Regions from separate parts of the Comamonas sp. NyZ500 genome, predicted to be linked through region 1. Evidence: riboswitches for the same ligand, from Rfam matches in the RefSeq annotation. Region 1 holds a riboswitch; each other region holds the start of a gene.

Region 1 (4,143 bases):
TCATGGAGCAGAACTTGGGTCCGCACATGGAGCAGAAGTGAGCCACCTTGGCGCTGTCCTTGGGCAGGGTCTCGTCGTGGTAGGCCTGGGCCGTATCGGGATCCAGTCCCAGGTTGAACTGGTCCTGCCAGCGGAAGTCGAAGCGTGCCTGGCTCAATGCATCGTCGCGCGAGCGTGCGCCCGGATGGCCCTTGGCAACGTCGGCCGCATGGGCCGCAATCTTGTAGGCGATGATGCCCTGCTTGACGTCGTCTCGGTCGGGCAGACCCAGATGCTCCTTGGGCGTGACATAGCACAGCATGGCCGTACCAAACCAGCCGATCATGGCCGCGCCGATGGCGCTGGCGATGTGGTCGTAGCCGGGGGCGATGTCTATGGTCAGCGGGCCCAGGGTGTAGAACGGAGCCTCGTGGCAGTGCTTGAGCTGCTCGGTCATGTTCTGCTGGATCATGTGCATGGGCACATGGCCAGGGCCTTCGATCATGGTCTGCACATCGTGCTTCCAGGCGATCTGCGTCAGCTCGCCCAGCGTGGCCAGCTCGGCAAACTGGGCATCGTCGTTGGCATCCGACGCGCAGCCGGGACGCAGGCCATCGCCCAGCGAGAAGCTCACGTCATACTGCTTCATGATGTCGCAGATGTCCTCGAAATGTTCGTAGAGGAAGCTCTCGCGGTGATGAGCCATGCACCACTTGGCCATGATGGAGCCGCCGCGCGAGACGATGCCGGTGCGGCGCTGGGCCGTGAGGTGGATGTAGGCCAGGCGCACGCCGGCGTGGATGGTGAAGTAGTCCACGCCCTGCTCGGCCTGCTCGACCAGCGTGTCGCGGAAGATCTCCCAGGTCAGATCCTCGGCAATGCCGCCGACCTTTTCCAGCGCCTGATAGATGGGCACGGTGCCGATGGGCACGGGCGAGTTGCGCACAATCCAGTCGCGCGTGGTGTGGATGTTCTTGCCGGTGGACAGGTCCATGACATTGTCCGCGCCCCAGCGAATCGCCCAGACCAGCTTTTCCACCTCTTCCTCGATGCTGGAAGTCACGGCCGAGTTGCCGATGTTGGCGTTGATCTTGACCTTGAAATTGCGGCCGATGGCCATGGGCTCGATTTCAGGGTGGTTGATATTGGCCGGAATGATGGCGCGGCCGCGCGCCACTTCGTCGCGCACGAATTCGGGTGTGATGATCTTCGGGATCGCTGCGCCCAGGCTGTTGCCGGCCAGGCGCAGCTCCCGCGCCGCGTCCTGCTGGTACTGCGCCATCCATTCACGGCGACCGTTTTCACGCAGGGCCACATACTCCATCTCGGGCGTGATGATGCCGCGCTTGGCATAGTGCATCTGGGTCACGTTCTGGCCAGATTTGGCACGGCGCGGCTGGCGCTGCAGCGCGGCCGCCTCGGCGCGCAGTTGGTCCACGCGCGCATCTTCCTCGCCGCGCTTGCCGCCGTCGTCCAGCGCCACACGCAGGCGACCCACGTAGTATTCGCTATCGCCGCGCGCTTCGATCCAGGCACCTCGCACGCTGGGCAAGCCCTGGCGCACGTCGATCTGTACGGCGGGATCGGTATAGGGGCCCGAGGTGTCGTAGACGCTGACCTGCTCTCCATTGGTGAGCGCAATATCGCGCACCGGCACACGCAGCTGCGGATGCAGCGCGCCACTCAGATAGCTCTTGGTCGATGCGGGAAACGGCTGGCGCGACTGAGCCAGCAGCTCGGCAAAACGGGCGGCATCGGGGGCATGACCTGCAGCAGGCGTAAAAATGGAATCAGGGGCGTTCATCGCAGTCTCCTCAAAGCGGTTGAAGTGCATCAAACGCTCCGTGGAGTGCGGCCCTGCTCTGATCTTGCCCTGCACTGGCACGGCCCGCTATGGGGTATCCGGCCTGTGCCGCCGAAATTCTGCAATCTCGGCCTGGTTCTTCACGCACCGGCTGTCCAGAAAAGACAAAACCCCAGTGCGCGAGGCGCCTGGGGTTTGCTGTGCCCATGGCTTTCAGGGCTGGCACTCGTGCCAGTTGCCCTGTCAATCCATCGGCCCTGCGTCAGGGTCCCGCTCTTCTTCCGCCGGTATGAACCGGATCAAGTTCGTCGGGTTCGCCTGCACTGTTTTCACAGTGACTGGCATCTCAGCGCTTTCGCACACCCCGGAGCTGCACGCAGTATAGGCTGGTTTTGCCACAATTTGCGCACTCTTGAAGCTGTTTAACTATCCTGACCCTCAAGCGTCTAATCCGCCGTTCAATCCAGCCCCTGCAGCGCCAGCCATTCATTGCTGGCAGCACGGCTTGCGCGCCACTGGTTGATGGGCGCGCTGACATCCTCGTAGCCCAGGGCAATGCCAAAGGCAATCTGGTAGCCATCCGGCAATGCCAGCTGTTCGATCAGCATGTCGTTGTACATGCGCCAGAAGCCCTGGGCACAGGTGGCCAGACCTTTCTCCACCGCCAGCAGCATGAAGGACTGCAGATAGATGCCCAGATCCACCCATTGCGCATAGCCCATGCGCTCCTCCACGGCCACGAAAATACCCACGGGCGCACCGAACATCTGGCCGTTCTTGGCCAGCTGGGCCAGACGTGCTGCCTTGTCCTCGCGACCGATATTGAGTGAGCGATACAGATCTTCGCCGTTTTCAAAGCGGCGACTGCGGTAGGGCTCCCACAAACCGGGTGGATAGGACAGGCCGGGGCGCTGCACGGCCTCGGTCTCCCTGGCCCTGACGCACAGATCCTTGAGCGCCTGTCCGCCCACTGCGGTCACACGCCAGGGCTGCATATTGCCGCCGGACGGCGCCTGCGCTGCGGTCTCCAGCAAGTCCCGCACCATGGCAGCAGCCACGGCCTGCGGCAGAAAAGCGCGCACCGAACGACGCTGCTGCAATGCTTGACGAATATCCATCTCTTCTACTTTCCTAAATCACTGGTGTGCAGTGTAGGAGCTTGCGGCATTTTCCCGAGTCGCCGTGGATACCTTGTCGCAGCCGCCCCGGTGCTTGCCCTGATGGCGCGCCCTGCTCCAACTGCGACCATGCTGGCTGCCCGTCGCAGTGACCGGGTACTCACCACCTCAGGAGATGACTCTGATGAAGCCTCGCTCTGTTTGCTCCGCTACCGTTTTTTCCCCAAGAACATTGACGCTGGCACTGGGATGCCTGCTGACCGCTGCAGGCGCTCAGGCGCAGGACAAGATTCGCATCGGCTTCATCACCGATATGTCGGGCCTCTATGCCGATGTGGACGGCAAGGGTGGTGCTCTGGCGGTGCAGATGGCCGTGGACGACTTTGGCGGCAAGCTGCTGGGCAAGCCCATCGAAGTATTGACGGCCGACCACCAAAACAAGGCCGATATCGCGGCCAGCAAGGCACGCGAGTGGTTCGACACCCAGGGCATGAACATGCTGATCGGCGGCACCACCTCCAGTGCCGGCCTGGCCATGGGCAAGGTGGCCGACGAGAAGAAAAAGGTCTACATCATCAACGGCGCGGGCACTTCGGCACTGACCAACGATCAGTGCAGTCCCTATTTCGTGCACTATGCCTATGACACCGTGGCGCTGGCCAAGGGCACGGGCAAGGCAGTGGTGGAGCTGGGCGGCAAGAGCTGGTTCTTTCTGACGGCCGACTATGCCTTTGGCCAGGCGCTGGAGGCCGACACCACCCGCGTGGTCAATGCCGCTGGCGGCAAGGTGCTGGGCAACGTCAGGCACCCGCTGAACACAGCCGACTTCTCTTCCTTCCTGCTGCAGGCCCAGAACTCCAAGGCCCAGATTCTGGGCCTGGCCAATGCAGGCGGCGACACCATCAATGCCATCAAGTCGGCACGCGAGTTCGGCCTGACCAAGACCATGAAGCTGGCCGGCCTGCTGCTGTTCAGCTCCGACATCCACAGCCTGGGCCTCAAAGCCACGGAAGGCCTGATGTTCACCGACAGCTGGCATTGGGACCTGAATCCCGAAAGCCGCAAGTTCTCGGATCGCTTCTTTGCCAAGTTCAAGAAGATGCCCACCTCGCTGCAGGCAGCCAACTACTCGGCCGCCATGCAGTATCTGAAGCTGGCCGAGAAGCTGGGCACGACGGACGCCGACAAGATCATGGCCGGCTTCAAGGCCACGCCGCTATCGGACTTCTATGCCAAGGGCGT
Region 2 (4,143 bases), on a different contig from region 1:
TGTCGATCACCGTATGCCAGTCCAGCAGCGTCGGTGCCTGGAACATAAAGCCCAGCTGCGGCCCCGGCGCTGCCAGTTCGCTGCCGCGCAGCAAGACATGCCCCGACTGGGGCCTGAGCAGGCCTGCCGCCAGCTTGAGCAGCGTGGTCTTGCCGCAGCCGCTGCGCCCCAGCAGGCAGTGAAACTCTCCAGCCCCGACCTGCCAGTTCACACCATCCACCACCGGCGCTCGTCCCGGGTAGCTGAATCGGGCCTGCTTGAACTCCATGAATGCCACGACGGTATCCACTCCCTCAGTCCGCATAAGAGGCCAGCGGCTGGGCCGCCAGTTCTGCCGACTGCTCGATCTCCGTCATGCGCACCAGATCCAGCAGGTTGAAGCGCCCGTCATGGTGCCAGCCGGCCTCGGGCATGCTCATGGAGCCGATGGCGCTGATGCGCGTGACGCCAGCCGCGCCCAGCAGCCCGGCCAGGCGGTACAGCTCTTCGGGGCCGGCCGCAATGCCCGCGGTCTGCAGATAGTCGCGCTGAGCGGTCACCACGGGCAGCACGGCATCGAGCCGGTCCACGGCCACCACGGCAATCGTGCGGTACAGCGCGGTCGGTGCCAGGGGCTGCAGACTCTCGCTGTAGGCCACGCTCCAGGGTGCATCCACAGGTCCCAGCAGCTGGTGTGCTTCACCGCCCCACTCCATGTTATGCTGCCAGCGTGCCAGCGCCGCACCTTCTTCCAGATCCAGCTCGCGGCGTGCGAAACGTCGCTGCAGATTGGCAAGCTCGGCCGCCAGATAGTCGGCAAAAGCACGCGGAGAGACCGGCGCCCCACGCTGCACATAGAACACATGGGGCGAGTAACAGCCCTGCTGGTCATAGCGCATCACGTCCCAGGCGGCCAGCCTTGCCATGCCCGGAGCCTTGAGCGTATCCAGCGCCTGCGCGTCGATCAGGCCAAAACCCAGCTTGTGGCCATGGGGCAAGAAGCGCGTCGTCACGGGCAGACGACGGCGCAGCGCATCCAGCGTCTGGTTGCCGCCATAGGCCAGTACCGTATCGGCCTGGGCATAGAGCGCGTCGGCCTCCTCGCCACCTGCACCGCGCCACCAGACCACGGCCAGGCAATCGGCCAGCGGCGGGTGGACCTCTGCCAGCAAGCGTGCAAACCACCCCGCAAACAAGGGCTCGGCACTGGCCAGCTTGCCGATCGCCGGGGCCTTGACCAGCAAGCCGCAGACCAGGCTCCACAGCGACAGCGCAGGTACGTTGCCGGCCCAGCTGTGCACCAGCAGGTCCGGGCCGAAAGCCCGTACGGCCCCGCCCTTGGCTGCCGGTTGAAAGCCATCGAGCACTGCCGGATTGGCAAAATCCTCGGCCACAAAGCGCTTGAGCTGCGCTGCACGAAAGGTCTTGAAAAATCCTGTCAGCCCCAGCCGCACCATATCGGCGTCATAGCCGCTGACCACGGGCAGCCAGGCTTCGGCCTGCTGACGGTAGGTGTCGTTGCGATCCAGCAGGCGGGCCATCGCACGATCGACGGCATCGATGATCTCGGCCACCGGCATCGGGCGCAGATGGGCGCATGCAGCCGCGCGAACGCGAGCAGCCAGAGCCTGCATCTGCGGCGCCGTCAGCACGGGCACGCTGACTTCCAGCCTCTGACCGTCGCGGGACTCGAAGTCCAGCGTCTGCCACTGTACTTCCTCGTCGCCGAGGCCGGGCAGATAGCCTGCCTTGATACGCTGCACCTTGCGCTGCTTGCTCATGCGCCGGCAGCTTTCACAAACTCTTCAACCGCCAGCGAGCAACCCTTGGCGGCGGCGCCCTCGGCGCGCCCCAGCAGCAAAAAGCCGTCTTTTTCCTGCGGGCCGGCCCACAGGCCCACATCCTCGGTCAGGATGGTGGTCACCGCGTTGTAGTTGGCCAGATCGCAATGCACCAGAATGCCGCGCTCACCAGCGGCCACATCCCTGCCGGTGATCGGCTCGACCAGACGCGAACGGATCCAGTGCGGACCGGACTTGACCGAGGGCAGAACCGCATTGCCATCGTCATAGAACTGGGTGCTCAGCTCGGTCATGCCATACATATTGATGCACAGACTGCGCGGCACGCCCAGCAACTGCGAAAGCTCGGCATAGAACTGCTCGAGCGGCAGCTCACGCGACTGCCCCTTGTAGCCGCCCGTATCCAGCACGCGGCTGCCTGCGGGCAGGCGAAAGCTGCGGCCCTGCGCACGCAGGGCATCCATCACATGGACCAGGCTGAAGCTCGCGCCCAGCAGCGCAAACGGCTGGCCGCTGCGCTCGGACTCTTCCAGCGCGGCACACAGGGCCGGCATGTCCAGCCCTTCCGAATTCAGATAGTAGCGGCTGCCTGCCGAGCCGAATTCGGACCGGGCAAGTGCCAGATAGTGAGCCAGCGAGGAATTGGGCATAGCCTGCTCATCGGGAAACAGAATGCCCATGGGCATGCGCTCCAGACCCTGCATGAAACGTCTGGCGAAATAGCGCTTCATGGACAGGTCGTAGACATCGAGCTGCGGATGGAAATGACGTCCGCGCGCAGCGCGGCCCGTGGTGCCGCTGGTCATGAACACGCGCTCGGCGGGCGACGGCGGCTCGCTGCGCAGCTCCATGGCCTTGAAGGCATCGATGGGCACGGCCGGAACATCGCGCCAGCTCCTGACATTGCGCAGCGTGGCACCGCGTCGCTGGCAAAAGCTGCGAAACGGCGCATTGCATTCGTACTGGTAGGCGAAAAGGCGCAGGGCGAGTTGATTGAACTGGTCGTCGGTGCAGTCATCCATTGCGATGAAAGCAAGCAGATCGGCGACCAGCGAAGCGGCCTTGTCCATGAAATTCCTTCGAGAGCGGGGACATCATGCTCCGAAGGCTTGCTGACCATGCGAGAACGCACTGCCCTGAGGTCAGCTTGCAAGCTCTTCTTCCGCCGGTATGAACCGGGTCAAGTTCGCGGGTGTAGATCTCAGCACTGGCGTGCACCCCGGAGCGCGGCGCCATCTTACCCCAACGGCATCGCTGCACGGTGCCTGAGCCGCCGCATGAAAGTCGCGTCACTTGTAACCTGGGGTAATGCTCTATCACAGAGAAGAAGGTCATCTACAGTAGAAATCATTAAAACATTACCACCCGAATACAATTGGAGCAAAAATTGCGAACGTGCCCGACACGCACCTTGCCATGGCACCAACAATGATGCAGACGCGCACTGCCTGAGCGAGCTTCACGCCGTAGCAAGAAACGCTGTCAACAGAGCTTGCGCCATCCAGGGCACCGAACGTCCACCCCGAGCCCCAGAGATATTCACATGCATTTTTCGCGCCTTTGTCATCTGGCAGGCTGGCCTGTGGCCGCCGCCGGACTGCTGCTGACGGCACAGTCCGCAATGGCCCAGCAAGCCGCCGCCCAGCCGGAACTGCCCCAGTTGTCCGAAGTCACCGTGCGCAGCACCTTGCAGGAGTCTGCACTTGAGCAAACCCCGGCCTCCGTGACCGTGCTCGACGGCGAGCGCATGCGCGAGCGCAATCTGCAGGTCAATCTATCGGAGTCCCTGAGCGCAGCTCCGGGCCTGCAGTTGCAGAACCGCCAGAACTACGCGCAAGACCTGCAGCTGTCGATTCGCGGCTTTGGCGCGCGCTCCACCTTCGGCGTGCGCGGCATACAGATCTATGTGGACGGCATCCCCTCCACCATGCCGGACGGCCAGGGTCAGACCAACAATATCGATATCGCCTCGCTGGAGCGCGTGGAAGTGCTGCGCGGTCCTTACTCCGCCCTCTACGGCAACGCCTCTGGCGGCGTGATCAATGCCTATACCGAACGTGGTGAAGGCGCACCCTCGGTGGAAAGCAGCTTTGCACTGGGCAGCGACGGCCAGAAGCGTCTGGGCCTCAAGGCCAAGGGCGAAGCCAACGGGATTGGCTATGTGCTCAGCGCCAGCCGTTTTCTCACCGACGGCTACCGGGCCCAGAGCGCGGCGGACAAAAACCTGTTCAACGCCCGCATCGATATCAAGCCCGACGAATACAGCCAATTGACCCTGGTGGCCAACCATGTGGACATCGATGCCAAGGACCCCGGCGGCATCACGCCCAAGGACTGGGCGGTAGATCCGAAGGCTGTGGCG
Region 3 (4,143 bases), on a different contig from region 1:
CTGTCAGCTTTCTACAGGAACTATAGCTAGCCACGCAAGTCCGATGAGGGTTACAGCCTGTTTTTAATCGTTCGAAGGAGAATCTGCCCCGTGCCTTGCAACCGCTGGATCCGCACCGCCGCCACTTCAAGCCTGATCGCGCTGGGTGCGCTCACCGCCGGCCTGCTGCCGGCCCTCGCACAAGCCCAGGAATTTGTCAGCATCAAGGGCACGACCGTGAATGTGCGCGAGCAGCCCAACACCCGCTCCGCAACCCTCTGGGAACTGAGCAAGGGCTATCCGCTGCAAGTCACCCAGCGCAAGGGCCAGTGGCTGCGCGTCAAGGACTATGAGTCCACGCTGGGCTGGGTCCACGCCCCGCTGACCAGCAAGAGCCCGCATATGGTGGTGACGGCGCGCACGGCCAATCTGCGCTCCGGCCCCGGCCAGAAGCACAAGCGCGTGGGCAAGCTGGAGCAGCATGAGGTGCTGCAGACTCTGAAAAAGCAAGGCAGCTGGGCCCAGGTCCAGCGCAGCAACGGCCAGAGCGGCTGGGTGGCCAAGAATCTGGTCTGGGGCTGGTAAGCCCTGCAACACGAACACCCAAAGAAAAGGCCTGCAGCAGCAGGCCTTTTCTGCGGGTGCCGGCAATCAGCCTTCGACGATCATCTGCGCGCGCGGCGCATAGCCGTGATTGAGGGGGCCGTGACCCTGGCCGGTATAGACCTCGGCGCCGGCCTCGATGGCGCCCAGAATATAGCTGCGCGCCTCGGTCACCGCGGCCTCCAGCGCCAGCCCCTGGGCCAGGAAGGAGGCAATCGCCGACGACAGCGTGCAGCCCGTGCCATGGCCGTTATGGGTGACGATGCGCTGTGACTGCAGGCGCAGATAGTCGCCGGCCTGCCGGCCTTGTCGGCCCAGCACATCCATGACCAGATCGCCGCTCAGATGCCCGCCCTTGAGCAATACGGCCGGCGCGCCCATGGCCAGCAGATCGGCCACGGCCGCATCCAGCGCTGCAATGCCGTCGATGTTGCGACCCAGCAGCAAAGCTGCTTCATCCAGATTGGGTGTAATCACCGTTGCCAGCGGGAACAGCTCCTGGACCAGCGCCTGTGCCGTCTCGGGAACGATCAGGCGATCGCCGCTGGTGGCCACCATCACGGGGTCCAGCACCACGTTCCTGATCCCGTGGCGACGGATCGCATCCGCCACCACGCTCACCACATCGGGGGTTGCCAGCATGCCGATCTTGACGGCATCGACGCCTATGTCCTGCACAACGGCATCGATCTGGCCGCGCACGGTATCGAGCGGAATGCCGTGAATACCCGTCACGCCCAGCGTGTTCTGCACGGTGATGGCCGTGATCGCCGTCATGCCGTAGCAGCCCAGTGCCGCACAGGTCTTGAGGTCGGCCTGGATGCCGGCACCACCGCCGCTGTCCGAGCCGGCGATGGAGAGCACGCGTGCATAGCGCTTTTTTGCGGCGCCGGAGATGAAGGAAGAAGCAATCACTGTCATGGCAAAAATTATCGCCCATGCGCATGGTCAATGCGTGCTGTTTGCGGTTGTGCTGTAATGTCCAACGGACGAAACAGGGGTGTCCCGCAGGCAAGCAGCCTGTGCGGACTGAGAAACACCCTGGGGCTGCGCCAGCCACGGGCTGCGCACCAGAGCACCATCCGTGCCCTGTGCCCCCTGCACCCGATCCAGGTCATGCTGGCGTGGGGAGTTTCACAAGCCGCAAGGCATGCCGCGTTTTGTCCTGCACATGGCCCTGTTCCTGTGTCCGGATGGAAAACGATTTGCACATGTCATTGCTACAAGCTTCTTCAAAGATCGCAATTCTCGGCGGCGGCCTCATGGGCCGTCTGCTGGCTCTGGCCCTGGCCCAGCGCGGTCACGCCATCGACCTCTATGACGCCCATGGCCCGCAAGGCGATGGTGCTGCGGCGCGCGTGGCGGCTGCCATGCTGGCGCCGCTGGCCGAGTCGGCCATTACCGAGCCCGGCGTGGTGCGCATGGGCCAGCATGGGCTCAAGCGCTGGCCCGAGCTCATAGCTCAGCTCGAGCAGCATGTGTTTCTGCAGCAAAACGGCACGCTGATTCTCTGGCACCGCCAGGATCAGGGCGATGCGGCGCGCTTTTTCGGTCTGCTGGAGAAAAACCGGCGCATCAACCCCAGCCTGCCGGCCATGCAGGAGAAGACCGGCGCGGCGCTGCAGGACTGCGAGCCCGCGCTGCAGGGACGCTTCAACCAGGCCGTCTATCTGCCCGGCGAAGGCCAGCTCGACAACCGTCAGCTGCTGACGGCGCTGGTCGACAAGCTCAGCGCCCTGGGCGTGCAGCTGCACTGGGACAGCCCGCGCGAGGTCGGCGACTTCCGTCCCGGCGAGGCCGGCCAGCCCGACTTCGTGTTCGACTGCCGGGGCCTGGGGGCCCGCAGCCAGTGGAAGCAGCTGCGCGGCATTCGCGGCGAGGTGGTGCGCATCCATGCGCCCGAAGTCACGCTGCAGCGCCCCACACGCCTGATCCATCCACGCTACCCCATCTATATCGCGCCCAAGGAAGACCATCTGTTCGTGATTGGCGCGACCGAGATCGAATCCGACGATATGTCGCCGGCCAGCGTGCGCTCCACGCTGGAGCTGCTGAGCGCGGCCTATACCGTGCACTCGGGCTTTGCCGAAGGCCGGATTGTGGAGATCGCCACCCAGTGCCGCCCCACCCTGCCCGATAATCTGCCCGCCGTGCGCCTGCTGACGCCGCGCGTCATGGAAGTCAACGGCCTCTACCGCCACGGCTTCATGATCTCGCCCGCCATGCTCGACGTGGTGCTGGAGCTGGTGGACCGCAACGACTCGCCGCTGGCGCGCGAGTTCGATGTCGCCGTGCATCGCGGCTGAGCCGCGAGCCCGAACTTTGGCGCACAGCACTTGCACCTCCTGCGCACGCAAGCGCCGCCGTGCAGAGGTTTAACTTAGCACCCGCTTTATTTTCTGTTTCATGCCATGAAGATCACCCTCAACCAGCAAGCCACCGAGCTGCAAGCCCATGCCACCGTGGCCGATGCGCTGGCGCAGATGCAGGCCAAGCCCCCGTTTGCCGTGGCGGTCAACACGGTGTTTGTGCCCAAGACGCAGTACGCCGACCATGCGCTCAACGAGGGCGACAGGATGGAAGTCATCTCTCCAGTGACAGGCGGCTAGGAATGACCTCCCTGAGTCGCTTCGCGCCTTCCCCCTGGGGGCGACACCCTCGCGGCGAGGCGGCTCTTGCTCGGTGTCACTGACTGGGCACATGCCTGTTTGAGGCTCACTGGGCTTCACACGCATTGCGGTACAAAGACAAGAGATATAGATAAATCATGAATACAAAAACCACCGACGACACCCTGGTTCTCTACGGCCAACGTTTTGAAAGCCGCTTGCTGCTGGGCACCTCGCGCTATCCCTCGCCCGCCATTCTCGAAGCGGCTGTGGAGCGTTCCAGGCCCGCCATGGTCACGGCCTCGCTGCGCCGCCAGGGCAGCAATGCGGCCGAGACCGGCGCCAGCTTCTGGGAACTGCTGCGCAAGCTCAACGTGCCCGTGCTGCCCAACACGGCAGGCTGCATGACCATCCAGGAAGCCGTGACCACGGCCCAGATGGCGCGTGAAGTCTTCGACACACCCTGGATCAAGCTGGAGCTGATCGGCGACGACTACACGCTGCAGCCCGACACGCTCAACCTGGTGGAGGCTGCCTCCATCCTCATCAAGGACGGTTTCCAGGTCCTGCCCTACACCACCTACGACCTGGTGCTGTGCCAGAAACTGGTCGACGTGGGTTGCCAGGCCGTCATGCCCTGGGCTGCGCCCATAGGCACCGGCCGCGGCCCCATCAACCCCTATGCCATGCAGATGCTGCGCGAGCGCCTGAAGGTGCCGCTGATCGTCGATGCCGGCCTGGGCCGCCCCTCCCATGCCTGCACCGTGATGGAATGGGGTTATGACGCCGTGCTGCTGAACACCGCCGTGGCCTTGTCCGAAGACCCTGTGGCCATGGCCGGCGCATTCTCCGATGCCGTCAATGCCGGTCACGCCGCCTGGCGCGCTGGCGCCATGGCGGAGCAGAACGCCGCCCAACCCAGCACGCCCGTGCTGGGCACCCCTTTCTGGCA

The links. Region 1 has a riboswitch for thiamine pyrophosphate ahead of thiC (phosphomethylpyrimidine synthase ThiC). Riboswitches for the same ligand answer to the same signal wherever they lie in the genome.
Region 2: another riboswitch for thiamine pyrophosphate. It lies ahead of JAO85_RS02025 (long-chain-fatty-acid--CoA ligase); the one in region 1 lies ahead of thiC (phosphomethylpyrimidine synthase ThiC).
Region 3: another riboswitch for thiamine pyrophosphate. It lies ahead of JAO85_RS12450 (FAD-dependent oxidoreductase); the one in region 1 lies ahead of thiC (phosphomethylpyrimidine synthase ThiC).

What each region holds. Positions count from the first base shown of each region.
Region 1 is NZ_JAEIJE010000022.1:13,757-17,899, reverse strand. It holds gene thiC (phosphomethylpyrimidine synthase ThiC) at 1-1,783, opposite strand, end outside; TPP riboswitch at 2,043-2,160, opposite strand; gene JAO85_RS22230 (nitroreductase) at 2,242-2,901, opposite strand; gene JAO85_RS22225 (ABC transporter substrate-binding protein) at 3,086-4,143, shown strand, end outside.
Region 2 is NZ_JAEIJE010000001.1:443,007-447,149, reverse strand. It holds gene JAO85_RS02035 (ABC transporter ATP-binding protein) at 1-268, opposite strand, end outside; gene JAO85_RS02030 (acyl-CoA reductase) at 294-1,760, opposite strand; gene JAO85_RS02025 (long-chain-fatty-acid--CoA ligase) at 1,757-2,851, opposite strand; TPP riboswitch at 2,922-3,013, opposite strand; gene JAO85_RS02020 (TonB-dependent receptor) at 3,325-4,143, shown strand, end outside.
Region 3 is NZ_JAEIJE010000007.1:25,189-29,331, reverse strand. It holds gene JAO85_RS12460 (SH3 domain-containing protein) at 91-564, shown strand; gene thiD (bifunctional hydroxymethylpyrimidine kinase/phosphomethylpyrimidine kinase) at 631-1,503, opposite strand; TPP riboswitch at 1,569-1,730, shown strand; gene JAO85_RS12450 (FAD-dependent oxidoreductase) at 1,794-2,888, shown strand; gene thiS (sulfur carrier protein ThiS) at 2,994-3,191, shown strand; gene JAO85_RS12440 (thiazole synthase) at 3,350-4,143, shown strand, end outside.